One region of the Silvania sp. genome, then DNA from elsewhere that is predicted to be linked to it. Evidence: predicted binding sites of a transcription regulator. Region 1 holds the regulator's gene; each other region holds the start of a gene.
What was found. The regulator PhoB, encoded in region 1, activates phosphate uptake and scavenging genes when phosphate is short. The targets are predictions, from matches to a motif close to CTGTCATAAAACTGNCNNAT.

Region 1 (10,446 bases):
TCCGAGCGCTGGTTGGAACGCTACAGCGAGATGGATTTCATTCAGCGAGTGCTGAACGGAATGGCCAGCCGCCGCCCGCGCCTCGATGCCCTGCGCGACTCCTGGCAGGATCTGGACGCTCACTACGACGCATTAGAGGCCCGCTTCTGGCAGTTTTACCCGCGCATGATGGCGCAGGCGAAAAACAAACAACTTTAATCAAAGTGTGATCGATAGGTAAAAACTGACTTAACGATTGTCAGCACCTCTTTGTCACCTGCCCCATTACTCTCTATACTGGCCCGCGTTGCGTTCCAAATAACCTTAGTCATTACAGGAGAATCTTATGGTTCTGGTAACTCGTCCGGCTCCGGATTTTACAGCTGCAGCAGTTCTGGGCAACGGTGAAATCGTTGATAACTTCAACTTCAAGCAGCACACCAATGGTAAACCGACCGTTCTGTTCTTCTGGCCGATGGACTTTACCTTCGTTTGCCCGTCTGAGCTGATCGCGTTCGACAAGCGTTACGAAGAATTCCAGAAGCGTGGCGTAGAAGTGGTTGGCGTCTCCTTCGACTCTGAGTTTGTACACAACGCATGGCGTAACACCCCTGTCGACAACGGCGGCATCGGTGCGGTGAAATACGCAATGGTTGCGGACATCAAACGTGAAATCCAGCAGGCTTACGGTATCGAACATCCGGACGCTGGCGTGGCACTGCGCGGCTCCTTCCTGATCGACGCGAACGGTATCGTGCGTCACCAGGTCGTGAACGATCTGCCGCTGGGTCGTAACATCGACGAAATGCTGCGTATGGTTGACGCGCTGCAGTTCCACGAAGAGCACGGTGAAGTGTGCCCGGCTCAGTGGGAAAAAGGGAAAGAAGGTATGGCTGCTTCTCCAGCAGGCGTAGCGAAATACCTGACCGAGAACGTCACCAGCCTGTAATCGGCATCGTTGACGAGAAAGGCCCGCTGATGCGGGCCTTTTTTATTGCGCGTTCAGCTGCCGTACCAGATCGAGGCAGAAATCGCCGGTAATGAGAGCACGCCCTCCTGCACCACGCCTTTCCCCTCTTTCAACGTCCACTGTTTAACGTTAAGCAGCGGCGAATCATCCAGCACCACTTCGCAGGCATCACCCCGGTTAATGGCAATCAGCACCCGCTGCTGATTATAGACGCGCATAAACACCACCACGTTGTCGTGGGCGTACAGCACCTGGCACCCGCCGTAGCGCAGCGCCTTGCTCTGCTTACGCAACTTTATTAGCCGCTGATAAAGCGACAGCAGCCCCTGATCCTGCTTCTCGGTATCCCACGGGAAGGTCTTGCGGCAGAACGGATCGTTATTGCCATCCAGCCCCACCTCATCACCGTAATAGATGCACGGCACGCCAGGCCAGCTGAACAGCCAGACGATCGCCAGCGGCAGTCGCGCCACATCTTTACCCAGCAGCGATTTAAAGCGCGCGGTGTCATGGCTGTCGAGCTGATTAAACATGCGCAGTTGCTGCTGATGCGAGAGGCTGGCGCGGTAGTTATCCATCCACTTCATGCAGGTTTCAGCGTCGATATGCTGCGGATCGTAGGAAATATCGGTATTGGCGAGGAAGCCCCACAGCGGGAAGGTAAAGCCGCGATAGTTCATCGCCGAATCTTCCGCATCGGCCTGCAGCCACTGGCGGGCATCACCAAAGTGCTCGCCAAAGACGAAGGCCTCTGAATTGGCCTGCTTTGCCGAACGGGTGATCCCGGCCACATGCTGGAGGTTATTGCGCGCCCCGCCCGCCTCGCCGAGCATGTGCACCACATCCAGCCGCCAGCCGTCCATGTTCCACGGCGCTTTCAGCCAGTGGCGCACAATGCTGTCCTCACCGCCGTAAATCTCATCCACCAGCGTCGGTGACTGGTAATCCAGCTTCGGCAAGCTGGCGTAGCCCAGCCAGTCGAGGGCGCGACCCTCGTCGTTAAAACTGTACCAGTCCCGCTGGGGTGATTCCGGGTTGTGGCAGGCGCCGCCTGTCGCACGATTGTGGCGGTCAAACCAGGCGTGCGAATCGCCGCTGTGGTTAAACACCCCATCCAGAATCAAGCGCATCCCTTCCTTGCGGGTATTTTCCCGCAGGCGCAGCAGCGCCACGTCACCGCCAAACTGCTCGTCCACGCGACGATAATCTTCGGTGTCGTATTTATGCACGCTGGGGGCGGCAAAAACCGGGTTGAGATAGAGCGCCGTGACGCCGAGTTGTTTCAGGTACGGCAGCTTTTCGCTGATACCGTCGAGATCGCCGCCGTAAAACGTCGACCCGCCCGCCTGGGCCGTCACCGGATCATCCCATTCGCGGAAGATCACCTCATGACCAGCAGCGTGGTGATGATAGGTCCGATCCTGCTGCGGATTGCGCCGCTGGCTGCGGGCAAAGCGGTCCGGGAAGATCTGATAGAACACCTGATCGGCCACCCACAGCGGGCCGTTGTCAGGATAATCGACGGCAAACTGCTCCAGCCGCGCGGGCGGAAAACGGCTAAACCCCTGCGGGGTGAACCACAGCTGGCGGTTGTGCCACAGCATCTTAAAGCTGTAGCGGCGGCGCGGCTGGCCCTGCGTCACATCAATCGTCGCACGCCAGGCGGTTACGCCTGGCTGCGGCTGCGTGCGCTGCTTATGCATCGGCAGCGAGGTCTCTTCATTATCGACTTCAGCGCGCAGCGTCACCCGCTCAGGCAGGCTTTCACCCGTCAGCCACAGCGTAATGACCAGCTTATCGTTGTTTTGCTTAATAAATGGGGCAACCGGTAGGTGCCAGGCATTCAACATCTTGTATCCCCTTTCCCAGAAATGAGGTCACCTTGCCACAGGGTAGTTGATGTTCACTCCTCACGGAGAGGTTTATTGAGGGAGGAGGAAGGGGGAGGAGAAAAATGCCCGGCGTTTGCCGGGCATCCTGATTACTGAACTTCTGCTAACTGACGCTCGCGGCGGCGTTTAAACACCCAGCCCACCAGCAGCAGCGCAATCCACGCAAAGCCCACGTACAGCGAAATGCGGGTTTCCGGGTGATAGCCAATCAGGCCAATAATGAAGACCAAAAAGATCAGGCCGACGACGGTGGTTGCCACGCCGCCCGGCACTTTAAACTTCAGCGCTTTCACCTCGTCTGGCGACAGACGACGGCGGAAGCCAATCTGCGACATCAAAATCATGATCCACACCCAGACGGTGGCGAAGGTCGCCAGCGAGGCGATCACCAGGAAGACGTTCTCCGGCATGATGTAGTTGAGGTACACCGACAGCAGCAGCGCCACGGTCATCACCATCACCGTCACCCACGGCGTACCACGGGTGGACGTTTTAGCGAACACTTTCGGCGCACTGCCCTGCTCCGCCATGCCATGCAGCATACGCCCGACGCCAAAGACGTCGGCGTTAATCGCGGAAAGCGAAGCGGTCAGCACCACAAAGTTGAGGATGCTGGCGGCAAAGGTGATCCCCAGATGCTGGAAGGTGAGCACAAACGGGCTGCCGTTGGTGCCTACCTGATTCCACGGATAGATGGACATGATCACAAACAGCGTGCCCACGTAGAAGATCAGAATACGCATCGGCACCGAGTTGATGGCGCGCGGAATGGATTTCTGCGGGTCTTTCGCTTCACCGGCGGTAATGCCGATGATTTCGATCCCACCGTAGGCAAACATCACCATCTGCAGCGACATCACCATCCCGATCCAGCCGTTGCTGAAGAAGCCGCCGTTGCTCCAGAGATTGTGGATGCCGGTCGGTTCCCCGCCGTTGCCAATCCCCCAGATGATGATCCCGATACCGGCGGCAATCATGATGATAATGGTGGCGACTTTGAAGAAGGAGAACCAGAACTCCAGCTCGCCAAACACCTTCACGCTCATCAGGTTAATAGCGCAGATGATCAGCACTACCGACAGTACCCAAATCCAGTGCGGCACCGTCGGGAACCAGACCCCCATGTAAATGCCGAAGGCCGTCACGTCGGCAATCGCCACGATCAGGATCTCAAAGCAGTAAGTCCAGCCGGTGATGTAGCCCGCCAGCGGGCCAAGGTTTTCTTGTGCATAGCGCGAGAAGGAGCTGGCCGACGGGTTATGAACCGACATCTCCCCCAACGCACGCATGATGATGTAGGCTGCGACGCCGCCAATAAGGTAGGCCAGCAGAACGCTGGGACCGGCCATTTTAATGGCATCTGCCGAGCCATAAAAAAGACCGGTACCGATTGCAGAACCCAGCGCCATAAAGCGGATGTGGCGAGCGCTCAATCCACGCTTGAGTGTGTTAGTGCTTTCCATTTGTGTCATGCCATTTCAGACTAAAAAAAACAAAAAACCACGGGGCATTACGCCCCGTGGTTAAACATTCAGCCGTTGATTAATGCGCGTTAGAAGTAACCTGACGCCCTGCAGCACGATCCCAGATAATTGCCAGTACCAGTGCAACAACGGTAGGCATCAACCACGCCAGCCCCTGTTCGGACAGCGGCAGACGCTGTGTCCAGGCGGGCAGCATAGCGCTGATAGCCGATGCCTTAATGCCGTCAAGGATACCAAAAAGCAGACTGATAAACATCGCCGGCGCGATAATTCGCGAGGAATTATTCCACCAGCCGCGGGTAAAGCTCAGCACGACCAACACGATACACGGCGGATAGATGGTGGTCAGAACCGGAATCGACACCTGAATCAGATGGCTCAGCCCCAGGTTCGACACCGCCATGGAGAAGCCGCCCAGGATAAATACCAGCGTGCGATAAGACAGCGGAACATACTGCGCAAAGAACTCAGCACAGGCGCAGGTCAGACCCACCGCCGTCACCAGACAGGCCAGGAAGATCAGGATGGCCAGCATCATGCTGCCCGCACCGCCAAAGGTATGCTGAACGTAGGCATGCAGAATAGCCGCACCGTTAGCGCCCTGGTCAACCAGCACGCTGCTGTCGGAACCCAGACGGAACAGCGCCAGATAGAGCAGCGCCAGACCGGCACCCGCCATCAGACCCGCCCAGACGGTATAGCGCGTCAGCAGACGAGCTTCGGTTACACCGCGGGAACGCGCCGCATTCACAATCACGATACCGAACGCCATCGCGCCCAGCGTATCCATGGTCAGGTAGCCATTCACAAAACCGTTAGAGAAGGCGGCGTTTTGATAGGCTTCGGTTGCGCTGCTCAGCGGGCCGGCAGGCCAGATGATGGCTGCTACGGCCAGCACCACCAGTGCCAGAATTTTCAGCGGCGCGAGGAAGTTGCCCACGGTATCCAGCAGTTTGCCCGGATAGAGCGACACCAGAATCACGATAGCGAAGTAGACCAGGCTGTAGATAAACAGCGGCAGCGGGCCTTCACCGGTCAGCGGAGCAATCCCCACTTCAAAGGAGACGGTGGCGGTACGCGGGGTCGCGAACAGCGGCCCAATCGCCAGATAGCAGACCACGGCCAGCATCACCCCGGCCACTTTGCCGATCGGCGCGCTCAGGCTGTCGACGCCGCCGCCGACTTTCGCCAGCGCCACCACGGTCAGCACCGGCAGACCCACGGCGGTGATCAGAAAGCCAAGTGCCGCAGTCCAGACGTGTTCACCTGCCTGCAAGCCAACCATCGGCGGGAAGATGATGTTGCCTGCGCCAACGAACAGCGCAAATGTCATAAAGCCCAGCGCGATGATGTCGCGCGATTTCAGTTGATGGGTCATAGAACCTTACTGCCTGTGGTGTTGTGTTGAAAACGTTGAATTTTTCGCTATCCCTTGCGGAACAAAACAGCGGAAAAAATGTGCAATCTCAGCGGGAAATGCTCCCCTACCGGCGTGGTCAGGAATATTTTTTCGATTTACCACGCAAATACAGTCTGTCCGACGATATCAGGGGGGCAATTTAAACGCTTATAACGTTTAAAGGCAATATGGGATCGCAAAACCAGAATAATATGCCACCCTGAAACTTCAGGATGGCATAATCCGCCATGTATAAGAAAAACTCATGGCTAATCATGCGAACAAAAAAGCAACAGGCGGATAAAATTTATCCGCGCTTCGCCTGGCTGGAAAGTAAACAGGCCAGCTTACGCTGGCCTGTGGCAACCTCCGATGACACGCGGGCTATCAGGGGGTTTTATTGGCAATTAAACGTTCCGGGAGCACAAAGCTGAAACGCGTGCTCTTACCCGGCGTACTGGTGATATCGAGGCGGCTGTCATGATGATTGATGGCATGCTTCACAATTGCCAGCCCCAGGCCGCTGCCCCCGGTCTGGCGTGAGCGCGCCTTATCCACCCGGTAAAACCGTTCGGTAAGGCGAGGAATATGCTCCGGGCCGATACCCGGGCCGTTATCCTCGACGCTGAACTCCGCCCCTGTCGGGACACGCTGCCAGCGCACGGTGATGTGGGTCCCGGGCGGGGTGTGATTCACGGCGTTATAGACCAGGTTCGAGATAGCGCTGCGCAGCTCATCGGTACTGCCGCGCACGTTGAGGGTGCTGTCCACCTCGAAGGTCAGCTGATGCTGCTGCTGACTCAACGTTTGCGCCTCACGCTCCAGCATCCGCAGCATCATCGGCACATCGATGGTTTCATTCAGCGCCAGCGTAGGTGACCCTTCAATACGGGAAAGGGTCAGTAACTGGCGCACCAGCCCTTCCATCCTCTGGGTTTGCTCACGCATGGTATGCAGCGCTTTTTCCCGCGGTGCCCCTTCCAGCGTCTGCTCCTGCATCATCTCCAGATAGCCCTGCAGCACGGTGAGCGGGGTGCGTAGCTCATGGCTGACGTTAGCAAAGAAGTTGCGGCGCGCCCCTTCCAGCTGGTGCATCTGGGTGACATCGCGCGCCACCATCAGCCACTGCTGGTCGCTGTAGGGCATCACGCGGATCTCCAGATGACGGCCGTTATTCAGCACTAAATTATGCGGGCGGGTAAAGTCGCGTTTTTTCAGATACTGGGTGAACTCGGGGTAACGCAGCAGGTTGAGAATGTTCTGTCCATTATCATCCGGCCAGCGCAGGCCAAGCAGCTGCTGCGCCAGCCCGTTACACCAGAACATCGTCCCTTCTTCGGTGGTGAGGACCACCGCATCCGGCAGCGATTCGGCCCCGCTGCGAAAGCGTTTGATCAGGCTCCCCAGCTCGCGTCGGCGCTTTTTATTACGCATCTGCATCTGGTGCAAACCATACAACAAGGGTTCCCAGCTTCCGCTCCCCGGCGGAGGGGTCATACTTCTGTCAACCCACAGCCACCAGGAGAGACGGAGTAAATTCCAGAAATGCCAGACCAGCAGCCCGGTCACTGCGGCCAGCAGGAACCAGGACCAATAACCGAAAATGGCCCCGAGGATCAGGGCCGGAATACAGCATAACAGCAGCTCAAAACACAACCTTTTCCATGACAGACGTTCCAGCACGCGTCACACTCCTGTCATTGTTCAGAAACGGGTTGAGAAGCGATAACCCGTGCCGCGGACGGTCTGTACCATACGATCGTGACCGCTGGTTTCCAGGGCTTTGCGCAAACGGCGGATATGCACATCCACCGTGCGGTCTTCCACATACACGTTGGTTCCCCAGACGTTATTCAGCAGTTGCTCGCGGCTATAAACGCGTTCAGGGTGAGTCATAAAGAAGTGCAACAGCTTAAATTCTGTCGGCCCCATATCAAGCGGGTTTTCACCGGTCATCACCCGATGGGATGTCGGGTCGAGGCTCAACCCCTGCATCTCAATCACCTCTTCCACCGCCATCGGTGAAATTCGGCGCATGACGGCTTTGATGCGCGCCACCAGCTCTTTCGGGGAAAAAGGTTTGGTGATGTAATCATCCGCGCCGGTCTCCAGACCGCGAACGCGATCTTCCTCTTCACCGCGCGCCGTTAACATCACAACCGGGATATCACGGGTTAATGCTTCACGTTTCATATGCTTGATGAACTGCAGGCCAGAACCGCCGGGCAACATCCAGTCAAGCAGGATCAGATCGGGCCAGGGTTCGTTGAGCTGATTCACCGCGCTGTCGTAATCTTCGGCTTCTACGGGTTGAAAGCCATTTTGTTCGAGCACGAAGCAGACCATTTCACGAATAGGTGCTTCATCTTCTACGACCAGAATACGTCTCGCCATACTTTGCCCTGTCTTATTGAGGTTACACGTTTGTAATACGGCGTCATTATGCGTCAGATTTATGACAGATTTATGAAAAAGATGACCGTAGAGTACGGCAAGCCGTTGTTTTATGACAGGCCAAAACACTGCGGTTATCTTCCTCGCCATGAAAGCTTATAATCCGCTTCATCTTATTTTGCCACGGAACTGTTATGCGCATACTTCACACCTCGGACTGGCATCTGGGACAAAATTTCTACAGCAAAAGCCGCGCCGCCGAACATGAAGCGTTCCTCAACTGGCTGCTTGAGACAGCGCAGTCGCAGCAGGTGGATGCCATCCTGGTGGCTGGGGATATTTTCGATACCGGATCGCCACCGAGCTATGCGCGCGAGCTATATAACCGTTTCGTGGTCAACCTCCAACAAACCGGCTGCCATCTGGTGATTGTGGCCGGCAATCATGATTCCGTGGCTACGCTCAATGAATCCCGCGAAATCCTGGCCTTTCTCAACACCACCGTGGTCGCCAGCGCCGGACACGCGCCGCAGCTGCTGAACAAACGCGACGGCACCCCGGGCGCCGTGCTGTGCCCCATCCCCTTTTTACGCCCACGCGATGTGGTGCAAAGCCAGGCGGGACTCTCCGGACAAGAGAAACAGCAGCATCTGCTGCAGGCCATCACCAACTATTATGCCCAACAGTATACTGACGCCTGCGAATTGCGCGGTGACGCGCCGCTGCCCATTATCGCCACCGGGCATCTCACTACCGTCGGTGCCAGTAAAAGTGACGCGGTGCGTGACATCTATATTGGCACGCTGGATGCTTTCCCGGCGCAGAACTTCCCCCCTGCCGACTACATCGCACTGGGGCACATCCATCGCGCCCAGATGATTGGCGGCTGCGAGCACATCCGTTACTGCGGCTCACCGATCTCGCTCAGCTTCGACGAAACGGGCAAGCATAAGAGCGTACATCTGGTGAGTTTTGACGCAGGAAAGCTGATCAGCGTCGAGACGCTGCCGGTTCCGGTCACTCAGCCGCTGGCGGTGCTGAAAGGCGATCTCACCGCCATCACCGCCCAGCTGGAGCAGTGGCGCGATCGTGAACAAAGTCCACCGGTGTGGCTGGACATTGAGATCACTACCGACGGCTATCTACATGATGTGCAGAGGAAAATCCAGACCATCACTGAGGACCTGCCTGTCGACGTCCTGTTGGTGCGCCGCAGCCGTGAACAGCGCGAGAAAATCCTGCTGAGCGCACAGCGCGAAACGCTCAGCGAACTCAACGTCGAAGAGGTATTCGAGCGAAGGCTGGCACAGGAGGAGATCGACGACGGACGACGCACCCGCCTCAACGAGCTATTTACCCATGCGCTGCACGCGCTCAATGATGAGGACGAACGCGCATGAAAATCCTGAGCCTGCGGCTAAAAAATCTCAACTCCCTGAAGGGCGAATGGAAAATCGACTTTACCGCTGAGCCCTTTGCCAGCAACGGCCTGTTCGCCATTACCGGCGCGACCGGCGCGGGGAAAACCACCCTTCTCGATGCCATCTGTCTGGCGCTGTACCATGAGACGCCGCGCCTGCAAAAAGTATCGCAAACGCAAAACGATCTGATGACCCGTGACACGGCCGAATGCCTGGCAGAAGTCGAATTTGAGGTTAAAGGCATCGCCTATCGCGCCTTCTGGAGCCAGAACCGGGCCCGCAATCAGCCGGACGGCAACTTACAGGCCCCGCGCGTAGAGCTGGCACGCTGCGAAGACGGTAAAATTCTGGCCGATAAAGTGACCGATAAGCTCGAACAGACCGCCGCCCTGACCGGACTGGACTACGGCCGTTTTACCCGTTCCATGCTGCTCTCCCAGGGCCAGTTTGCCGCCTTCCTCAATGCCAAAGCCAGCGACCGCGCCGAGCTGCTGGAAGAGCTAACCGGGACCGAAATCTACGGTCAGATTTCCGCGATGGTATTTGAAAAACACAAAGCGGCGCGTAGCGAACTGGAGATGCGCCAGGCACAGGCGGCTGGGGTGGTATTGCTCAGTGAAGAGCAGCAACAGCAGCTTCAGCAAGGTTTGCAGGTACTTACTGACGAAGAAAAAATCCTGCTGGCGCAGCAGGAACGCCAACAGAAAGATTATCAGTGGCTTACGCGTCACGACGAGCTCGCGCGCGAGCAGCAGCGGGCAATGACTGCCCAGCAGCAGGCCCAGCAGGCGCTGACAGACGCCACGCCGGAGCTGGAAAAACTGCATCTGGCACAGCCGGCAGCCCTGCTGCGTCCGCTGTGGGAGCGGCAGCAGGAGCAAACCACCCGCCTGGCGCAAACCGAACA
Region 2 (10,446 bases), on a different contig from region 1:
GCGTCTGTCCGATGTCAACTGGGCCGGCTTTTACCTGCTGGAAGGCGAGACGTTAGTGCTGGGGCCTTTCCAGGGCAAACTGGCTTGCGTGCGTATTCCTGTCGGGCGTGGCGTGTGCGGTACCGCCGTGGCGCAAAACCTGGTGCAGCGTGTCGACGATGTCCACGCATTCGACGGGCATATTGCCTGCGACAGCGCCAGCAACGCGGAAATCGTTCTGCCGCTGGTGGTTAATAAGCAGATTATTGGTGTACTGGATATCGACAGCACTGTCTTCAGTCGCTTTACAGCCAACGATGAACAGGGCCTGCGCGAGCTGGTGGCGAATCTTGAAAACGTCCTCGCCGCGACCGATTATCAAAAATTCTTTGCGCGCGTCGCAGGATAATCAACGGATAACGTAGCATTTACGGATGGCGTCATTATAATGTCGCCTGTTCATGCCTGCGGCTTGTCGGCAACGTCCGTTGTAATCAGGAAATTTCATGGAAAATCAACCTAAGTTGAATAGCAGTAAAGAAGTCATCGCGTTCTTGGCCGAACGTTTTCCACAATGTTTTAGTGCCGAAGGCGAAGCTCGTCCCCTGAAAATTGGTATTTTTCAGGATCTGGTAGAACGTGTTGAAGGTGAGATGAGTCTCAGCAAAACCCAACTGCGTTCTGCTCTGCGTCTTTATACTTCAAGCTGGCGTTACCTTTACGGTATCAAAGCCGGTGCGACGCGTGTCGATCTCGACGGCAACCCGTGCGGTGTGCTGGATGAGCAGCACGTTGAACATGCTCGCAAGCAGCTTGAAGAAGCCAAAGCGCGTGTCCAGACCCAGCGTGCCGAACAGCAAGCGAAAAAACGCGAAGCTGCAGCGGCCAATGGTGAAGAAGACGCGCCTCGTCGCGAACGCAAACCGCGCCCAGCGCCGCGTCGCAAAGAGAATACCGAGCGTAAGCCACGTGCTGATCAACCAGCGGCTAAAGCCCCACGCGCACCTCGTGAAGAGCCGCGCCATACTCCGGTTTCTGACATTAACGCCCTCAGCGTCGGTCAGAATCTGAAAGTAAAAGCGGGCAACAATGCGATGGACGCCACCGTACTGGAAATCACCAAAGATGGCGTTCGTGTACAGCTGACTTCTGGTATGTCAATGATTGTACGCGCAGAACACTTGTTGTTCTGAAACGGAGGCCAGGCCCGGCATGAACACATTTTTTAAGCTCACCGCGCTGGCTGGCCTGTTTGCTATAACAGGCCACGCCTTCGCTGTGGACGAGATTACGCGTGTTGATCAGATTCCTGTTCTGAAGGAAGAGACACAGCACGCGACGGTCAGTGAGCGCGTTTCGTCGCGCTTCACCCGTTCGCACTACCGTCAGTTCGACCTCGACCAGGCTTTCTCGGCTAAAATTTTCGACCGCTATCTGAACCTGCTGGACTACAGTCACAACGTCCTGCTGGCCAGCGATGTCGAACAATTTACCAAAAGACAGTCTGTCGTCGGCGATGAATTACGCAGCGGCAAACTGGACCTGTTCTACGACCTGTACAACCTGTCGCAGAAACGCCGTTTTGAGCGCTATCAATACGCGCTCAAGGTGCTCGAGCGCCCGATGAACTTCACGGGTAACGACACCTTTAATCTTGACCGCAGTAAATCGCCGTGGCCGAAAGATGAAGCCGAGCTCAACACGCTGTGGGACAGCAAAGTTAAGTACGACGAGCTGAGCCTCAAACTCACCGGTAAAGATGAGAAAGAGATCCGCGAAACGCTGACCCGCCGCTACAAATTTGCCATTCGTCGCCTGGCGCAGACCAACAGTGAAGATGTGTTCTCGCTGGCGATGACGGCCTTCGCGCACGAAATCGATCCGCACACCAACTATCTGTCCCCGCGCAACACGGAACAGTTCAATACGGAGATGAGTCTTTCTCTGGAAGGGATTGGTGCCGTACTGCAGATGGATGACGACTACACCGTGATCAACTCTATGGTCGCCGGTGGCCCGGCAGCCAAAAGCAAGGCGATAAGCGTAGGCGATCGCATTGTGGGCGTGGGTCAGACCGGGCAGAACATGGTGGATGTGATCGGCTGGCGACTGGATGACGTGGTTGCTCTGATTAAAGGGCCGAAAGGCAGCAAAGTTCGCCTGGAAGTTCTGCCTGCCGGTAAAGGCACCAAAACCCGTATCGTTACCCTGACCCGTGAGCGCATCCGTCTGGAAGATCGCGCGGTGAAAATGTCGGTGAAAACCGTCGGTAAAGATAAAGTCGGCGTGCTGGATATTCCTGGCTTCTACGTTGGTCTGACGGACGACGTCAAAGTCCAGCTGCAGAAGCTGGAAAAACAGAACGTGAAGAGCGTGATCATCGATCTGCGCACGAACGGCGGCGGCGCACTGACCGAAGCGGTATCGCTTTCCGGTCTGTTTATTCCGTCCGGTCCGGTTGTGCAGGTGCGCGACAACAACGGTAAAGTGCGTGAAGATGCCGATACTGATGGCGTGGTGTACTACAAAGGTCCGCTGGTGGTGCTGGTCGATCGCTTCAGCGCCTCGGCATCGGAGATCTTTGCCGCTGCGATGCAGGATTACAGCCGCGCGCTGGTGGTCGGTGAACCTACCTTCGGTAAAGGCACGGTGCAGCAGTACCGCTCCCTGAACCGTATTTACGACCAGATGCTGCGTCCGGAATGGCCTGCGCTGGGCTCGGTACAATACACCATTCAGAAGTTCTATCGCGTGAATGGCGGCAGTACCCAGCGTAAAGGTGTGACCCCGGATATCATCATGCCGACCGGCAATGAAGAGACGGAAACCGGCGAGAAATTCGAAGATAACGCCCTGCCGTGGGACAGCATTAATGCTGCCACCTACGTCAAATCGGGTGATATCAGCCAGTTTGGTCCGGCATTGCTCAAACAGCACGATGAGCGTATCGCGAAGGATCCTGAGTTCCAGTACATCGCGAAGGACATTGCCCGTTTCAATGCCCTGAAAGCGAAGCGCAATATCGTCTCTCTGAATTACGCTCAGCGTCTGAAAGAGAATGACGAAGATGATGCTACGCGCCTGGCGCGCATCAACGACCGCTTCAAGCGCGAAGGCAAGCCAGAGCTGAAAAAGCTCGACGATCTGCCGAAGGATTATCAGGAACCCGATCCGTATCTCGATGAGACGGTCAAAATCGCCATTGACCTGGCGAAACTTGAAAAAGATCATCCTGCCAGCGACCCTGCACCGGCAAAATAGTCCTCCAACAGGCACAAGAAATTGTGCCTGTTTTTTTGTTAACCGCATCCTGCCGTCAGCCAGTGATCTGAAAGTGTAAAGTTGTGTCTTTCTGGTGACTTACACCCCGCCAAACCTTGAAAATACGCCGAATACCCATACGATGTGGGTAATCGTAATATGCGTTTTGTTAAACTGAGGTTAAAAGAAAATTATGATGCGAATCGGGCTTTTCCTGCTCACCAACCTTGCGGTCATGGTGGTTTTCGGGCTGGTGCTTAGCCTGACAGGAATTCAGTCAAGCAGCATTTCCGGCCTGTTAATTATGGCGTTGCTGTTTGGTTTCGGCGGTTCCTTTATCTCGCTGCTGATGTCCAAATGGATGGCGCTGAAATCCGTGGGTGGCGAGGTTATTGAGCAGCCGCGTAATGATATGGAACATTGGCTGATGACCACCGTGGCGAACCAGTCCCGCCAGGCGGGGATTGCGATGCCGCAGGTTGCTATCTATCACGCACCGGATATTAACGCGTTTGCGACCGGTGCACGCCGCGATGCCTCTCTGGTAGCGGTCAGTACCGGGCTGTTACAGAATATGAGTCGTGACGAAGCGGAAGCCGTTATTGCCCATGAAATCAGCCATATTGCTAACGGCGATATGGTCACCATGACTCTGATCCAGGGTGTTGTGAACACCTTCGTGATCTTTATCTCCCGTATTCTGGCGCAGATCGCGGCCGGATTTATGGGCGGCGACCGTGAAGAGGGCGAATCCAGCAACGGCAACCCGATGATCTACTTTGCCGTCTCCATGGTACTGGAACTGCTGTTTGGTATTCTGGCAAGCATCATCACCATGTGGTTCTCTCGTCACCGCGAGTTTCACGCGGATGCAGGTTCCGCAAAACTGGTGGGCCGCGAGAAGATGATTGCCGCCCTGCAGCGCCTGAAAACCAGCTACGAGCCGCAGGAGGCGTCCAGCATGATGGCGTTTTGCATTAACGGTAAATCGAAGTCGTTGAGCGAGCTGTTTATGTCTCACCCGCCGCTGGATAAGCGTATTGAAGCGCTGCGCAACGGGGAATACCTGAAGTAATCCGGCAGGTTAAAAAGGAAAAGCGCGTCGAATGACGCGCTTTTTTTATGCCTGTGTCTGTGGCTGCGTGACCCGTAGGCCGCTGATAATCGCGGCGACGGTCGCCAGCGCTCCGGCCGTATACAGCGCCACGTGGGTGCCGCCCTGGCCGAACAGGTTGAACATTAACGCCACCAGCGCCGCACCGGTACTTTGCCCCAGCAGTCGGGCGGTACCCAGCATGCCGCTGGCGCCACCGCTGCGATGGCGGGGGGCTGCGGTGATAATCGTATGGTTATTGGGGGACTGGAACAGGCCAAAACCGGCCCCGCAGAGCACCATCCGCCAGATGATATCCAGATCGTGAGGGGCGGCCGGCAGCAGGGCCAGCGCAAACAGACCGACGGCCATTACCCCCATTCCCAGCGTGCCTAACAATCCTGCATGCACCCGGCCAATCAAATAGCCCGCCAGCGGCGCCATCACCATAGTCGCCAGCGGCCAGGGCGTTAACAGCAGGCCGGTTTCCACTTCAGAGCGGCCAATCACGCTTTGCAGGAAAAAGGGCAGCGACACCATAGCCAGCATCTGCGCGCAAAAAGAACAGATCGAGGTGCCGATGGAGAGAGAAAAGAGCGGAATGCGCAGCAGATCCACCGGCAGCAGCGGCACCGGCAGCGCCAACTGGCGACGCACGAAAAAGAAGCCTACGATCAGCAAGGCCACGATTTCTGCGCCAATCAGCGTCAGCGACTGACCCTGAGCAAAGCCGCTCAGGGCGGTGATCAGCAGGCCAAAGGTGAGGGCATTCATCACCGCGCTTGGCAGATCGAACTTCGGCATATTGCTTTTGACCCCGTTAGCCGGCAGATAGCGCAGGGCGAACAGTAGGGCGATGATACCCAGCGGGACGTTGATCAAAAACAGCCACTGCCAGGAGGCAACGGAGAGGATCGCCGCTGCTATCGTCGGTCCCGCCGCAGATGACACGGCGACAATAAACGAGTTTATCCCCATCCCGCGTCCCAGCTGGCGTTGGGGATAGATAAGCCGAATCAATGCGGTATTAACGCTCATCAGCGCTGCGCCGCCAAAACCTTGAGCAATACGCGCCAGCGTCAGCAGGTGCAGCGTGTCCGAAAGGGCGCAAAACAGGGATGTCAGCGTAAACACCACCAGCCCGCACTGGTATACCCGGCGATAGCCAAACATATCGCCGAGAAAAGAGAACGACAGCAGCGAGATAACAATCGCTATCTGGTAGGCGTTAACAACCCAGATAGAGCTGGCAGGGGAGGCGTTGAGATCGCTGGCGATGGTCGGCAGGGCGACGTTGGCGATCGCGCCATCCAGTACGGCCATCGAAATACCGATAATAATCGTAAAAATTGCGCCATACCGCTGGGGCAACGGCAGTCCATCTGAAGGGGTTATCGTCATGGGAATTAATTAGCATTATGGTGATTATTATGAGGATAGTGAGTTTAGCACCGTTATTTTGGTTATATGTCGCAGATTTGTAACCAGGTGAGCCAGGATCGTTTGCAGCAAGGCGGCGACGAATTTATAATAAAAACCGGTTCTGAATTTTATAAAACACTTGGGTTGAGGTGATGAATGGCAATCGCAGATTTGGATAAACAACCAGATTCTGTTTCTTCTGTGTTGAAGGTGTTTGGCATCCTGCAGGCGCTTGGAGAAGAGCGCGAAATTGGTATTACCGAGCTGTCACAGCGTGTGATGATGTCGAAAAGCACTGTTTATCGCTTTTTGCAGACCATGAAGTCACTGGGCTATGTCGCACAGGAAGGTGAGTCAGAAAAATACTCGCTGACCCTGAAACTGTTCGAGCTGGGCGCACGCGCGCTGCAGAATGTCGATCTTATTCGTAGCGCGGATATTCAGATGCGTGAACTCTCTCGCCTGACGAAAGAGACCGTTCACCTGGGCGCGCTGGATGAAGACAGCATAGTCTACATCCATAAAATCGACTCCATGTACAACCTGCGTATGTACTCCCGCATTGGTCGTCGTAACCCGCTGTACAGTACCGCTATCGGTAAAGTATTGCTGGCGTGGCGCGACCGTGAAGAGGTGAAGCAAATCCTCGAAGGCGTTGAGTATAAGCGCAGCACTGACCGGACCATCACCAGCACGGAAGAGCTGCTGCAGGTTCTGGATCAGGTGCGTACGCAAGGTTACGGCGAAGATAACCAGGAGCAGGAAGAAGGCTTACGCTGCATTGGCGTACCGGTATTCGACCGCTTTGGAGTAGTGATCGCCGGTCTGAGCATCTCCTTCCCGACGCTGCGCTTCTCTGAAGAGCATCTGCATGAGTATGTGGCAATGCTGCATACGGCGGCACGGAAGATTTCTGAACAGATGGGTTATAACGACTATCCGTTCTGATTGAGACCAGCAATGAAAAACGCCGCCTTGATGGCGGCGTTTTTTATGCATCCGGTTAACCGTTATCGACCACCATCTCGCTCTTACGCAGCAGCGGGCAGCGGGAGAGTCCGATAATTCCGCTGTCGGAATGAATGTACTGCGCCGTGCTAATCCCCCTCGCGGTGAGATACTGGCACTGGATCCCCAGTCCGGCGGCATTCTCTTTGCTGCCAATCAGCACCCCGTAGCCTGCAAGCAGCAAACCAGTCCAGACGAGTGCTATAACAATCAGTGTGCGAATAAAAAAGCGCATTATGGCCTCATAGTTTTTATATGACTGCCGCTTAGCGTAATCGATACAGTCACTTAAACAAGTGTATGATTCCGAAAGCAACGTGTTCGCATTACGGTTAGCCGTGGTTTAAGTTGCCCATGATAACCTGGAAACATGAGGTTAGAGGACGGAGAGTGGAGTGAAAAAAATACGCTGGATTATCCTGGCTGTGGTGTTGATTGCCTGCGTGGTGCTCTGGACACAGACCCTTAACGTGATGTGCGACCAGGATGTACAGTTTTTTAGCGGTATCTGTTCTGTTAATAAGTTTATCCCCTGGTAAGCGTCATTTTTCGCGCAAATGATTTCCTTCCTGAATGCGAGTGGTAAGATGAGCGCTTTTATTGAGGGGGTGAAATGGGTGAGTTACTGAATGCCGGGATGTTGAGTGTGGCATCACTGGTTGTTTCGTTTGTCTTGCTGCTGGCAGGTCTGGTCGCGTGGTTTTTTGTTAACCGTGCCAGTTCCCGTACCAACGAGCAGATTGAACTACTGGAAACGCTGGTGGAGTTGCAAAAGCGTCAGAACGCGCTGCTGCGTCGCCTGTGCGATGCCAACGAACCGGAAGTAAAAGAGGCGCCGAAAGTGGCAGAAGAAGCGGCAAGCAATCAAGACGATGATTTTATTCGTCTGGTGGCTGAGCGCTAAGCAGACCGGGAGGAGAACATGGCCTGGAGAAATCCCTGGTATAATTCCTCCCTTGCACACCATACTCCGCAGGGTTTTCGCAATGCCGATGCCCCTGCTCATCAACCTGGCGATGTCGAACGCTGGCGTAAAGCGCGTAAAGCCGCCGGGTTGCCCAAACCGCCTTCTCAAGGCTACGATCATTTTATCAGCCAGTGGTGGCAACCGGTTACGCTGAACAGCGAAGCGGAAGACGGTGTCTGGTGGCTGGGACACGCCAGTCTGCTACTGCGCCTTGCTGGTCGCTATATTCTGACGGATCCCGTTTTTTCCCATCGCGCATCCCCTTTACCCTTTGCCGGGCCGCAGCGAAAAACCCCTTCCGTGATGTCGGTGGCCGCACTTCCCCCGCTGGATGCGCTGGTGATTTCCCATAATCATTACGATCATCTGGATAACGCCACGGTGCGCCAGCTGATAAAGCGCTTCCCGCAGCTCACCTTTTTTGTACCGCTAGGGCTCGGCGACTGGTGCCGTCGTCGTGGCGCAAAGCATGTTGTTGAGCTGGACTGGTGGCAAAGCTACGTTTTTGAAGGCCTGACGTTTACCGCTGTGCCTGCCCAACACTGGAGCATGCGCCGCCCGTGGGATCGTAATCGCGCCCTGTGGTGTGGTTGGGTAATGGAAGGGAAAAACCAGCGCTTCTGGTTTAGCGGTGATACCGGCTACTCCCCGGAGCTGCTCACTATTCCGGAACGTCTGGGAAAGCTCGATACGGTTGCCTTACCTGTGGGGGCTTATGCACCACGTTGGTTCATGTCACTTAATCATATGGATCCGCAGTCGGCCGTCGCCCTCTGGCAGCAACTGGGCATGCCGCTGGCTATTCCGGTTCATTGGGGGGTGTTTGAGCTGGCAGATGAGTCGCTTGACGAGCCGGTTAACGAGCTAAGCCAGGCGTTACAGGATGTGGCACCGGATAACAGTCGCTTTCACATCCTGAAGATCGGTCAATATTTATCCTTATAACAACTCAGCGCCGGGTTATTGAATATTCTGTATTAAGTCGACGACAGTCATACATTATTTTAATCGAAACGTTTTGCTTGCCTTTTTTTGATGCAGGTTCATAAAAATATCATTATTTTGGTGCATGGCGATAAATACAACAGCGGTGTATATAAGTTGCACAAGCGAAGCGATATACAATGTTTTCTCGGTGCAACCATTGCTTAGCGTTGCGATCAATTCAGAATAACATGTCATAAAAAGTACTAACTGAAATAACCCCGGAAGGGAACTTTTTCACCTTGCTGGACGACTTGAACATATTGAGCTATGGTAAAAAAGTCTTTGATTACAGCGGCTACGCTGGCTGAGGCGGGTTGCGCTGCCTTCTGGTACGGTATACACAGAACGTGCGTATTTGTGCAGATTGTGGCAGATCAGTCTCAGAATTTGTGCGACTGATCGAGACATGTTTAAAAATGGCTTGCCATTATTTAAGTAGTATGTGATAACACGGCTTAGGTCAAACGAGGTACAGTTCTGTTTATGTGTGGCATTTTCAGTAAAGAAGTCCTGAGTAAACACGTTGTCGTTGAATACCGCTTCTCTGCCGAACCTTATATTAGTGCCTCATGCAGTAATGTCTCAGTTTTATCTCAGTGAATGCCTGCGGGCTAAGAAAACATTCTAAGGAATTTTGCAAATGGCAAAGATTAAAGGTCAAGTTAAGTGGTTCAACGAGTCTAAAGGTTTTGGCTTCATTACTCCTGCTGACGGCAGCAAAGATGTATTCGTACATTTCTCTGCAATCCAGGGTAACGGCTTCAAAACTCTGGCTGAAGGCCAGAACGTTGAGTTCGAAATTCAGGACGGCCAGAAAGGTCCGGCTGCTGTTAACGTAACCGCTATCTGATCGGACACCTGCCAACTCTGAATCGTTCCGACGCTTCAGTTGCAGAGATAAAGCCTCGCAAATGCGGGGCTTTTTAATGCGTCTTTTTCAAAGTGTTACCACATGCGCTCCAGTTAGCAATTTGTTGCAAAGCTGCGAGGTTATTAGCATTGTTTTTGCCCCTACCAGCCATTTTTCCCGTTAAATCAGTGCGTTGTTAACTAGCCCTGGAGCACTGGTGAAAAAGAAACCCGCCCATCCCGCCTCAAACTTCACCCCGTTACGTTTTGCACTTCTCTGTCTGGCCATTCTGGGGAGTCTGGTGTTCCTGCTGGGACGCGTCGCCTGGCTGCAGATCATTAATCCAGACCCGCTGGTAAAGCAGGAAGATATGCGCTCCCTGCGTGAAGTGGCGATCGATGCCCCAAGAGGGATGATCGTTGACCGCGAGGGGAACGCACTGGCCGTCAGCGTACCGGTGCAGGCGGTGTGGGCCGATCCAAAAACGGTGCTGGGAAAAGGCGGCGTGGGTTCTGACTATCGCTGGCAGGCATTAGCCAGCGCGCTGCACCTGTCGCTTTCGGACCTGGCCGCACGCATTAACAGCAATCCCCATGGCAGGTTTATCTACCTGGCGCGTCAGGTGGATCCCACACAGGCCCACTGGATCGATAAGCTGCATTTACCGGGCATCAGCCTGCGCGATGAATCCCGACGCTTTTACCCGGCCGGGCACGTGGCGGCCAATCTGATTGGCTTCACCAACATTGACGGCCAGGGTATAGAAGGGATTGAAAAAAGCTTTAATTCCCAACTAACCGGCAAACCGGGTCTGCGGCGAGTGCGTGAGGATCGCTACGGCCACGTGGTGGAAAATATCACCGAAGTCCCGCCGGTACC
Region 3 (10,446 bases), on a different contig from region 1:
TCTATGGAATAGAGAAAAACGGTCAGTACCCGCGAGAAATTAATAAGAATGGCTTGGTTGCCAGAACAACATCCCTGCTTACGCCATACGGCGTAAATCACTATCCGGGGTCAAAAGCGAGCGCATTCCATTTATCAGCAAGCATGACGTAGTATTTATAGGCCCCTATATAATTTCGAATAAGAGCCTGATAAAACGAGTATAAAAATGTCACAAAGGCGGAAGGAAATAAAAATATGTAACATAAATTTACAACAACATATTTTACGTCGTTGCTGTTACGTTTTTACCCATAAGATATTCCTTATATTATTGTGTGTAACCCTTACAGAGACAGGCGGGAGGGGATATTTATTTTCTTGCGCGGAAGAAAGATTACAGCATAAAAAACACTTCAAATTATTTAGTCCGAATTTGGACACTGGATGTAATTGATAATTGTATTTTAATAACAAATGAAAAATACCCAATCAATTTAAAAAAAGAATATTAGAACGTAATAAAAATTATTCTGCGTTTGCCTACACATACGCCCTTGTAAAAAAAAGCCCCCTATACCGTGGGTAAAGGGGGCTTCGTAAGCAGAATTTACGATGCCGCAATAAACAGATCGCGCAGCTGATGCAGCTGGTCGCGGATCTGCGCCGCCTCCTCGAACTCCAGATTCTGGGCATGCTGCATCATCTGTCCTTCCAGTTCGTGGATTTTCTGCTGCAGCGCTTTTGGCGTCAGCACAATGGTATCGGCCTCAACCGGTGAGCGTGATTTGCCGCGACCTTTCGCCTTGGTTTTGGCGATGTTCTGCCCCAGCGCCAGGATATCCACCACCTTCTTGTTCAGACCCTGCGGTGTGATGCCGTGCTCTTCGTTGTACTGCTGTTGCTTCTCACGACGCCGCTCGGTCTCACCGATCGCTTTGGCCATTGAGGCAGTAATTCTGTCGCCGTAGAGAATCGCTTTGCCGTTGATGTTTCGCGCGGCACGCCCAATGGTCTGAATAAGCGAACGCTCAGAGCGCAGGAAGCCCTCTTTATCGGCATCCAGAATCGCCACCAGCGAGACTTCCGGCATATCCAGCCCTTCACGCAGCAGGTTGATGCCCACCAGCACGTCGAACTCGCCAAGGCGCAAATCGCGGATGATCTCCATGCGCTCGACGGTATCGATATCCGAGTGCAGGTAACGCACCCGCTCACCGTGCTCTTCGAGGTACTCGGTCAGGTCTTCAGCCATGCGTTTGGTGAGAGTGGTAACCAGCACACGCTCGTTGATCGCCGCCCGAATGCGGATCTCCGAGAGCAGGTCGTCCACCTGCGTCGCCACCGGGCGCACCTCAATAATCGGATCCAGCAGACCGGTCGGACGCACTACCTGGTCCACCACGTCGTCGCCCGATTTCTCCAGCTCGTAGTTGCCCGGCGTCGCCGACACATAGATGGTTTGCGGCACCAGCGCCTCAAACTCTTCAAACTTCATCGGTCGGTTATCCAGCGCGGACGGCAGGCGGAAGCCGTACTCCACCAGCGTCTCTTTGCGCGCGCGGTCGCCACGGTACATGCCGCCGATTTGCGGCACGGTGACGTGCGATTCGTCGATCACCAGCAGGCCGTCGGCCGGAAGGTAGTCAAACAGCGTCGGAGGTGCCTCGCCGGGACCGCGGCCCGAGAGATAGCGGGAGTAGTTTTCGATACCCGAGCAGTAGCCCAGCTCGTTCATCATCTCGAGATCAAACTGGGTGCGCTGACTGAGGCGCTGCTCTTCCAGCAGCTTGTTATTTTCCAGCAGATTCTTACGTCGATCCGCCAGTTCGACCTTGATATCTTCCATCGCCTGCACGATGCGCTCGCGCGGAGTGACGTAGTGCGTTTTCGGGTAGATGGTGTAGCGCTGAATGGTCGACTCGATATGACCCGTCAGCGGATCGAACAGCGACAGCCGCTCCACCTCTTCGTCAAACAGTTCGATGCGCAGCGCGACGTCATCGGATTCGGCCGGGAAGACGTCGATCACTTCGCCGCGCACGCGGAACGTCCCGCGCTGGAACGCCTGATCGTTGCGGGTGTACTGCAGCTCGGCCAGCCGACGCACGATGGCGCGCTGATCGATAATCATCCCCTGAGTCAGGTGCAGCATCATCTTCAGGTAGAGGTCAGGATCGCCCAGCCCGTAGATAGCTGAAACGGAGGCTACCACCACCACGTCGCGACGTTCCAGCAGCGCTTTGGTCGCCGACAGACGCATCTGCTCGATATGCTCGTTCACCGAGGCGTCTTTTTCGATAAAGGTATCGGAGCTGGGAACGTAGGCTTCCGGCTGATAGTAGTCGTAGTAGGAGACAAAGTACTCCACCGCGTTATCCGGGAAAAACTCTTTCATCTCGCCGTAGAGCTGCGCCGCCAGCGTTTTATTAGGTGCCAGCACCATGGTCGGCCGTTGCAAATCGGCGATAACGTTGGCGACGGTAAAGGTTTTACCCGAACCGGTCACCCCCAGCAGTGTCTGGTGTGCGAGTCCATCCTCCAGCCCTTCTTTCAGGCGGCGAATCGCTTCAGGCTGATCGCCGGAAGGACGGAAAGCGGAATTCAGTTTGAACGGTTTACTCATGAACGACGACCTGATGATGGTTTATACGGCAGGTGAGTAATTTTACTCTCGATGGCTATTTTTGCCAGTAATTTATACTGGATGAAATTACAGTATCATACACCCATATTACTGCGGCTTACGGCATGAAACGCGCAAAGCTGCGCAAAATTTCGGCGGTGACCAGATAAAATTCCACAGCGGTACGGTTATCCCCAGAACTTTTCCATTTTTAACATTTGTCAAGCCGTTCCGCTTCACTTTTGCCGGTCCACTTGACAGTTTGATGACAGTGATTGATTTTATTTAACGCATTGATATTTAATAAGTATTTTCAAAAGACGCGTTTCGCAGCAATTCAGGCGCAGGCCGCGTCTTCTCTCGCTTACCTTGTGTTTTCTAACTCTAATGCACATGGTTATCCACAGGAATAGTGGATAACTGCTTCCAGCCCATGCCACTCGTGACTCGGCTAATTCCCGGTTTTTCCGCACAGCGCGACGGTAAAAAATATTTATTAGCTATTTTTGGCATTTGACCGCTGTAATGAGGATAACAAAGTGATGCGATCTTAGTCACATTTTCCTGTTGAGAGAGCTGCACCAAACCCGCCCGTCTGGCACTGACACAGTGCATTATTCTGTTAACCCTCCCCCTGACTTTCAGGTGTATTCCGAAAAAACAGCCTTTAACTGCCACTTTCAGGACGGTGGCAAGGGTCTTGCAACACAGGATGTCTGTTACCCGAAAAGGAGCAACACCATGCTGAGCCTGCGCGCTATTAACCAGTATTACGGAAATCAACACACGCTGTGGAATGTTGACCTCGACCTTCCTCCCGGCGTCTGCACCGGCATCGTCGGTCTGCCCGGAATGGGGAAAACCACGCTGATGAACTGCATCGCGGGCCTGCTGCCTATTGCCAGCGGCACCATGGTCTGGCACGAAGCCGGGGCATCGCCCTTCCCTCTGCTGTCCGGCGGCTCAGAGGCGCGCACAGGCCCGGGAATTGGCTATGTTTCACAGGATCGGCGGATCTTTTCTCAACTCACCGTAGAGGAGAATCTGCACATCGCGAGGCGGGCAAAAGGCGAGACGAGTGGGTCGATGAACAGCGATATTTTTGAGTTCTTTCCTGAGCTTTACCCGCTGCGCCAGCGGCGCGCGTCGGGCATCAGCGATGACCTGCAGTATCAGCTGGCGCTGGCTAACGCGCTGGTCACCCGCCCGCGCCTGCTGATTCTGGACGAGCCCAGCCGCGGCCCCGACCCGCTGTTGACCGCCAGGCTGGCAATGCTGCTGGCCAGGCTTACCCGCGAGCTGGGGCTGTCGGTGCTACTGGCCGAGCAGCAGCTGGGGTTGATTCGCCGGGTGGCGGAGCGCTTTTGCCTGCTCTGGCGCGGGCGTAGCGTGGCCCAGGGCCATGTAAGCGAGCTTAACGATCCGCTTATTGAACACTGGATGGGGACGGCGTCACCAGCGGGTTAAGCGTGAGGTAGCGCCCCACCGCCGTGGTATCGGCATCGTCGCCCAGCCACGGAATTTCACCCAGCAGCGGTGCCGCCAGCACGCGTCTGAGCGTCGCCATGTATTCTGCGTGGCGTTTGCCAGGCGCCACCACGACATTCGCCACCCAGCCCACCAGCGGCAGCCCCGCCTGGCGGATCGCCTGCGCGGTCAGCATTGCATGATTGATACAGCCCAGCTTCACCCCCACCACCAGGATCACCGGCAGGTGCTCGGCAATCGCCCAGTCGGCGAAGGTCAGCTCCTCTGACAGCGGCGTAAACCAGCCGCCCGCGCCCTCTACCAGCACCCAGTCAGCACGGCTTTCCAGCGCCCGCAGCCCTGCGGAAAGGGTGCTAAACGCAATCGGGCGCTGCTCGTCGGCGCTGATGATATGCGGCGAGGTCGGCTCGGCGAAGGTGTAGGGATTCACCGCCTGATAGCTCAGCGCCACGCTGCTGTTGCGCAGGAGCGCCAGCGCGTCGCTGTTGCGTAGCCCCTCGGGCGTCATTTCACTGCCCGAGGCCACCGGCTTGTAGCCCGCGGTTTTCAGACCCAGAGCATTTGCTGCCTGCAGCAGTGCGCTGCTGGCGACGGTTTTACCGACCTCGGTGTCGGTGCCGGTCACAAAATAACGTTCAGTCACGTTCAATTATCCCATGAAAGAGTTGGTAAGAGAGCGGGAATTGCCCCGCCTGCTGCGGCCAGGCCAGCGCCAGCTGCTGTAGCTGGCCGCGCGTTAACGGCTTATCGCCCCGCCCGCCATGCAGATGGGTGGCGCCAATGCCTTTCAACGAACGCATCGCGCTCAGCGCATCGTCGAACAGCAGGGTCACGGTCTGAATAACACAGCGGTAGCGCCAGCCGGACAAGGCATCGGTCACCTGCTGCCCGGTCAGAAAACGGTTCACATGCGGCTGGGTATCGACTGCTCGCCAGGCCTGATTCAGCTCCGGCAGCGAGCCGCTCAGCAGCGTGGTAAATGCGACCTTACCGCCCGGCTGCGCTACCCGGTACAGCTCCGCCAGCGCCTGCGGCAGGCTGGCGCACCACTGCACCGCCAGATGACTCCAGACCAGGTCGAACTGGCTGTCGGCCAGCGGAATGGCTTCGATATCCGCCAGCAGGTAATCATCCGCCACCTGGTGATTGCGCGCCTGATCCAGCATCTGGGCAGAGATATCCATCGCCACCACATGGCTCCCGGCGTTACGCCACGCGAGGCTGTTGCCACCCGGCCCGCAGCCCGCATCCAGCACGCGGGCAAAATCATCCTCAGCCAACAGCGACCGCAGTCCTTCGGCGCTTTGCCGCTGCAGCCCGTCGTGGCGAGAATAGCTTTGCGCCGCCCGGCCAAATGCGGCGGCAATGGCCTGTTTATTCACTTGCGGCATGCAGCGCCTCCAGTAACGCGGTGATATCGGCCGGTTGATGCGCCGCAGTCAGGGTCAGGCGCAGGCGGGCGGTGCCCATCGGAACGGTTGGCGGACGAATGGCGGTCACCCAGATCCCCTGCTGTCTGAGGGTATTCGCCATCTGCAGAGCGCGATCGTTTTCACCGACGATCAGCGGCTGAATGGCGCTCTGCGAGGCGGTGATTTGCAGCGGCAGTCCGCTGACGCCCGCGCGGAACTGGCCGATGAGGGAGGCCAGCCGCTGACGCCGGTCGTCGCCGTCATCGCTGCGAATCACGTTAAACGCCGCCAGCAAGGCCACTGCCTGGGCAGGCGGCATGCTGGTGCTGTAGATCAGATGGCGGGCAAACTGCAGCAGGTAGTCAGCAACCGACGCGCTGCACAGCACCGCAGCCCCGCTGACGCCCACCCCTTTGCCAAAAGTCACCACCAGCATCTCGGGTTTTACCCCCAGGCTGGCGGCGGTGCCGCGCCCCTCTGGCCCGGTGACGCCGATCCCGTGAGCATCGTCCACCAGCAGCCAGCTGGCGTTACGCTGCGCCGCCGTATGAAGTTCCCCCAGCGGGGCGCTGTCGCCGTCCATGCTGAAAATCCCTTCGGTGACCACCAGCTGCTGTCCTTCGCAGGGTTTATCCAGCAGTGCGGCAAGCTGGGCGGCATCGTTATGGGCAAAGCGCCTGAGCTGAGCCGGGCTATGACTGGCGGCTTCCAGCAGCGAAGCATGGCTTAAGCGGTCAGCGACGATGCGATCGTCTTTGCCGGTCAGCGCGGCAATCAGGGCCTGGTTGGCGGCAAAGCCGGAGATAAACAGCAGCGCGCGATCATAGCCGAGCCAGCCCGCCAGATGGTCTTCCAGCGCCTGATGGGCGGTGGTGTAGCCGCTGACGTGGCCGGAGCCGCCGCTGCCCACGCCATACTGCTCCGCGCCCTGCTGCCAGGCGCGGACAACGTCGGGATGCTGGCTTAAGCCCAGATAGTCATTGCTGGAGAAATTCGCGTAACGCTGCTGCCCACGGGTCAGAAAGCGCCCGGCACCGTTCGCCACCGTGGTGCGCACGCGCAGGGCATCTGCCGCCCGGCGCGCGTCGAGGGCGGCATCAATGCGTTGCTGCCAGGTCATACCGTCGCCGCGTTGTAGAACTGGTCGGTATCGGCGTTAAAAAGCTGCTGTTCGAGCTGGTGCTGCTGCTCGTTATCACCGGTCTGCACCGCCGTCTGCTGCGGGTTAAGCCCCAGCTTGCGGAACAGCTGGACGTCTTTGTCCTCTTCCGGGTTCGGGGTGGTCAGCAGTTTGCAGCCATAGAAAATAGAGTTGGCCCCGGCCATAAAGCACATCGCCTGAGTCTGCTCGTTCATCTGCTCACGCCCGGCGGAGAGGCGCACGAAAGAGGTCGGCATCATCACGCGTGCCACCGCAATGGTGCGGATAAAATCAAAGGCGTCGACGTCGTCGTTGTCCGCCAGCGGAGTGCCCTTCACCTTCACCAGCATGTTGATCGGCACACTCTCCGGTGGGGTGGGCAAGTTTGCCAGCTGCAGCAGCAGGCCCGCGCGATCGGTGACCGTTTCGCCTAAGCCCACAATCCCACCCGAGCATACTTTGATGCCCGCATCGCGCACTTTACCCAGCGTATCCAGACGCTCCTGATAGGTACGGGTGGTGATAATGTTGCCGTAGAATTCCGGCGAGGTGTCGAGGTTGTGGTTGTAGTAGTCCAGACCCGCCGAGGCCAGGCGCTGGGCCTGATCGTCGTCCAGCGTGCCGAGGGTCATACAGGCTTCGAGGCCCATAGCTTTAACGCCCTGCACCATCTGCTCAAGATACGGCATGTCGCGCTCGTGCGGGTTTTTCCACGCCGCACCCATGCAGAAACGGGTCGATCCGGCATTTTTCGCCTGGCGGGCCGAGTCGAGCACCTGCTCCACTTCCATCAGACGCTCGGATTCGAGGCCGGTTTTGTAGCGCGCGCTCTGCGGGCAATATTTGCAGTCTTCCGGGCAGGCCCCGGTCTTGATTGACAGCAAGGTGCTGACCTGGACGTGCTGCGGATCGAAGTGCTGACGGTGCACCTGCTGGGCTTCAAACAGCAGTTCCAGCAGAGGTTTTTCGAATAATGCAGTGACTTGCGACATTGACCAGCGTGTCTGGTGAGCCATGGGGCGTCTCCAAAAGGGTTTAGTTCAGGATGGGTTCGGTTTATACTCGTAAACCTAAATGTTTTCAAAATGGTTTACAAGTCGATTATGACAACGGACGATCTCGCTTTCGATCAGCGCCACATCTGGCACCCTTACACCTCCATGAGCCAGCCCCTGCCCGTTTATCCGGTCACCGGGGCGCAGGGCTGCGAGCTGACGTTGGCCAGCGGCGAACAGCTGGTGGACGGTATGTCCTCGTGGTGGGCGACCATTCACGGCTACAACCATCCGCGGCTCAACGCAGCGATGAAAGCGCAGATTGACCGCATGTCGCACGTGATGTTTGGCGGGATCACCCATCCTCCTGCGGTGGATCTCTGCCGTCGTCTGGTGGCCATGACCCCCGAGGCGCTGGAGTGCGTATTCCTTGCCGATTCCGGCTCGGTGGCGGTAGAAGTGGCGATGAAAATGGCGCTGCAGTACTGGCACGCCAAGGGTGAGAGCCGCCAGCGTTTTCTCACCTTCCGCAACGGCTACCACGGCGACACCTTTGGCGCGATGTCGGTGTGCGATCCCGACAACTCAATGCACAGCCTGTGGAAGGGCTACCTGCCGGAAAACCTGTTTGCCCCGACCCCGCTGAGCCGCTTCGACGGCGCGTGGGATGAAACGGATATGGTCGGCTTCGCCCGCCTGATGGCCGCCCATCGTCACGAGATTGCGGCAGTGATCCTCGAACCCATCGTGCAGGGTGCGGGCGGCATGCGAATGTACCATCCTGAGTGGCTCAAGCGCATCCGTAAGATGTGCGACCGGGAAGGGATCCTGTTGATTGCCGACGAGATTGCCACCGGCTTTGGCCGTACCGGCAAGCTGTTCGCCTGCGAGCATGCGGGCATCACCCCGGACATTCTGTGCCTCGGTAAAGCCCTGACCGGCGGCACCATGACGCTGTCCGCGACCCTCACCACCCGCCGGGTAGCAGAGACCATCAGCAACGGCGAGGCGGGCTGCTTTATGCACGGCCCAACGTTTATGGGCAACCCGCTGGCCTGTGCGGTGGCCAGCGAAAGCCTGGCCATCCTCGAAAGCGGCGAGTGGCAGACTCAGGTTGCCGCCATCGAAGCCCAGCTGACGCAGGATCTGGCGGCAGCGCGTGAATCTGAGTATGTCGCGGACGTGCGGGTGCTGGGAGCCATCGGGGTGGTTGAAACCCGTCATCCGGTGAATATGGCCGCGCTGCAGCGCTTCTTTGTGGCACGCGGCGTATGGGTGCGTCCGTTTGGTAAGCTGATCTATCTGATGCCGCCGTATCTGATAAGCCCCGAGCAGCTCAGCAAGCTGACCGCCGCGGTTGTAAACGCGGTGAATCATCCTGAACACTTTGTGATTTAAGCCCGCGTCTTCCGTTATGGAGTACACTTTTTGCAGGACTTATTACGGAGAAACAGTATGCGACTCTTCAGTCAGGATCTGCGCGACGGGGATAAACTCCCGGCGCGCCACGTGTTCAACGGCATGGGGTACGAGGGGGATAACATCTCTCCGCATCTGGCGTGGGACGAGGTGCCCTCCGGCACCAAAAGCTTTGTTGTGACCTGCTACGACCCGGACGCGCCTACCGGCTCCGGCTGGTGGCACTGGATTGTCGCCAACCTGCCCGCCGATACCCGCGTGCTGCCGCAGGGCTCGGGTTCATCGCTGGTCGAACTGCCGGATGGCGCGGTACAAACCCGAACCGATTTTGGCAAAGCGGGCTATGGCGGCGCGGCACCACCGAAAGGCGATACCCACCGTTATATCTTCACAGTGCACGCGCTGGACGTTGACAGAATTGAGGTCGATGAAGGGGCGAGCGGCGCGATGGTGGGTTTTAACGTCCATTTCCACACCCTGGGCAGCGCGTCGATAACCGCGTTGTACAGCTAGAAACAGACCCGGCAAGCCGCGCTCGCCGGGTATTTTTTTACAGGAAGGCCGGTAACAATCCCACCAGGCTGCCCTGATCCAGCAAGCCGATTGCCGCATCGATATCCGGGGCAAAGAAGCGGTCATCATCATAATGCGCCACCTGTTCGCGCAGCGTATGACGCGCCTGCTCCAGCAGCGGGCTTGAGGTCAGACCGTCGCGCAGATCCGCGCCCTGACACGCCGCCAGCCACTCGACCGCCAGCACGCCACGGGTATTGCCCGCCATCTCCCACAGGCGACGGCCCGCCGCGGGTGCCATCGAGACATGGTCTTCCTGGTTCGCCGATGTTGGCAGGCTGTCGACGCTGTGCGGATGCGACAGGGCTTTATTCTCGCTTGCCAGCGCGGCTGCGGTCACCTGGGCAATCATAAAGCCGGAGTTCACCCCGCCGTTGCGCACCAGGAACGGCGGCAGCTGCGACATGTGTTTATCCATCATCAACGCAATGCGCCGTTCGGACAGAGCACCGATTTCAGCAATCGCCAGCGCCAGATTATCCGCCGCCATCGCCACCGGCTCAGCATGGAAGTTGCCCCCGGAAACCACTTCATTTTCTGCCGCAAACACCAGCGGGTTATCAGAAACCGCATTGGATTCCACCAGCAGCACGTCTGCTGCCTGGCGCAGCTGCGTCAGGCAGGCCCCCATCACCTGCGGCTGACAGCGCAGGGAGTACGGATCCTGCACTTTGTCGCAGTTGTGATGTGATTCAGCAATGGCGCTGGTTTCGGTCAGGACATGGCGGTACAGCGCCGCGGCGTCGATCTGCCCGCGCTGCCCGCGCACTTCATGAATACGGGCATCGAACGGACGACGGGAGCCAAGCACCGC

Region 2: a site for PhoB is predicted at 5,801-5,820, ahead of kdgR (DNA-binding transcriptional regulator KdgR). Genes of this name have one in related genera too.
Region 3: a site for PhoB is predicted at 2,857-2,876, ahead of uvrB (excinuclease ABC subunit UvrB). Genes of this name have one in related genera too.

The regions. Positions count from the first base shown of each region.
Region 1 is NZ_JBOGBT010000044.1:55,056-65,501, forward strand. Features, by position in the region: gene acpH (ACP phosphodiesterase) at 1-198, shown strand, start outside; gene ACRDD5_RS09525 (peroxiredoxin C) at 326-928, shown strand; gene malZ (maltodextrin glucosidase) at 982-2,799, opposite strand; gene proY (proline-specific permease ProY) at 2,931-4,304, opposite strand; gene brnQ (branched-chain amino acid transporter carrier protein BrnQ) at 4,384-5,703, opposite strand; gene phoR (phosphate regulon sensor histidine kinase PhoR) at 6,112-7,407, opposite strand; gene phoB (phosphate response regulator transcription factor PhoB) at 7,429-8,118, opposite strand; gene sbcD (exonuclease subunit SbcD) at 8,313-9,518, shown strand; partial or broken gene ACRDD5_RS09560 (AAA family ATPase) at 9,515-10,446, shown strand, end outside.
Region 2 is NZ_JBOGBT010000075.1:45,063-55,508, reverse strand. Features, by position in the region: gene ACRDD5_RS14530 (GAF domain-containing protein) at 1-388, shown strand, start outside; gene proQ (RNA chaperone ProQ) at 486-1,172, shown strand; gene prc (carboxy terminal-processing peptidase) at 1,192-3,240, shown strand; gene htpX (protease HtpX) at 3,434-4,315, shown strand; gene ACRDD5_RS14510 (MFS transporter) at 4,361-5,734, opposite strand; gene kdgR (DNA-binding transcriptional regulator KdgR) at 5,912-6,703, shown strand; gene ACRDD5_RS14500 (YobH family protein) at 6,759-6,998, opposite strand; gene mgrB (PhoP/PhoQ regulator MgrB) at 7,159-7,302, shown strand; gene ACRDD5_RS14490 (YebO family protein) at 7,377-7,667, shown strand; gene ACRDD5_RS14485 (MBL fold metallo-hydrolase) at 7,686-8,675, shown strand; partial or broken gene ACRDD5_RS14480 (DUF2627 domain-containing protein) at 9,201-9,345, shown strand; gene cspE (transcription antiterminator/RNA stability regulator CspE) at 9,358-9,567, shown strand; gene ftsI (peptidoglycan glycosyltransferase FtsI) at 9,785-10,446, shown strand, end outside.
Region 3 is NZ_JBOGBT010000036.1:43,882-54,327, reverse strand. Features, by position in the region: gene uvrB (excinuclease ABC subunit UvrB) at 589-2,604, opposite strand; gene ACRDD5_RS07365 (ABC transporter ATP-binding protein) at 3,346-4,071, shown strand; gene bioD (dethiobiotin synthase) at 4,031-4,735, opposite strand; gene bioC (malonyl-ACP O-methyltransferase BioC) at 4,728-5,483, opposite strand; gene bioF (8-amino-7-oxononanoate synthase) at 5,467-6,624, opposite strand; gene bioB (biotin synthase BioB) at 6,621-7,661, opposite strand; gene bioA (adenosylmethionine--8-amino-7-oxononanoate transaminase) at 7,731-9,038, shown strand; gene ACRDD5_RS07335 (kinase inhibitor) at 9,096-9,572, shown strand; gene hutH (histidine ammonia-lyase) at 9,610-10,446, opposite strand, start outside.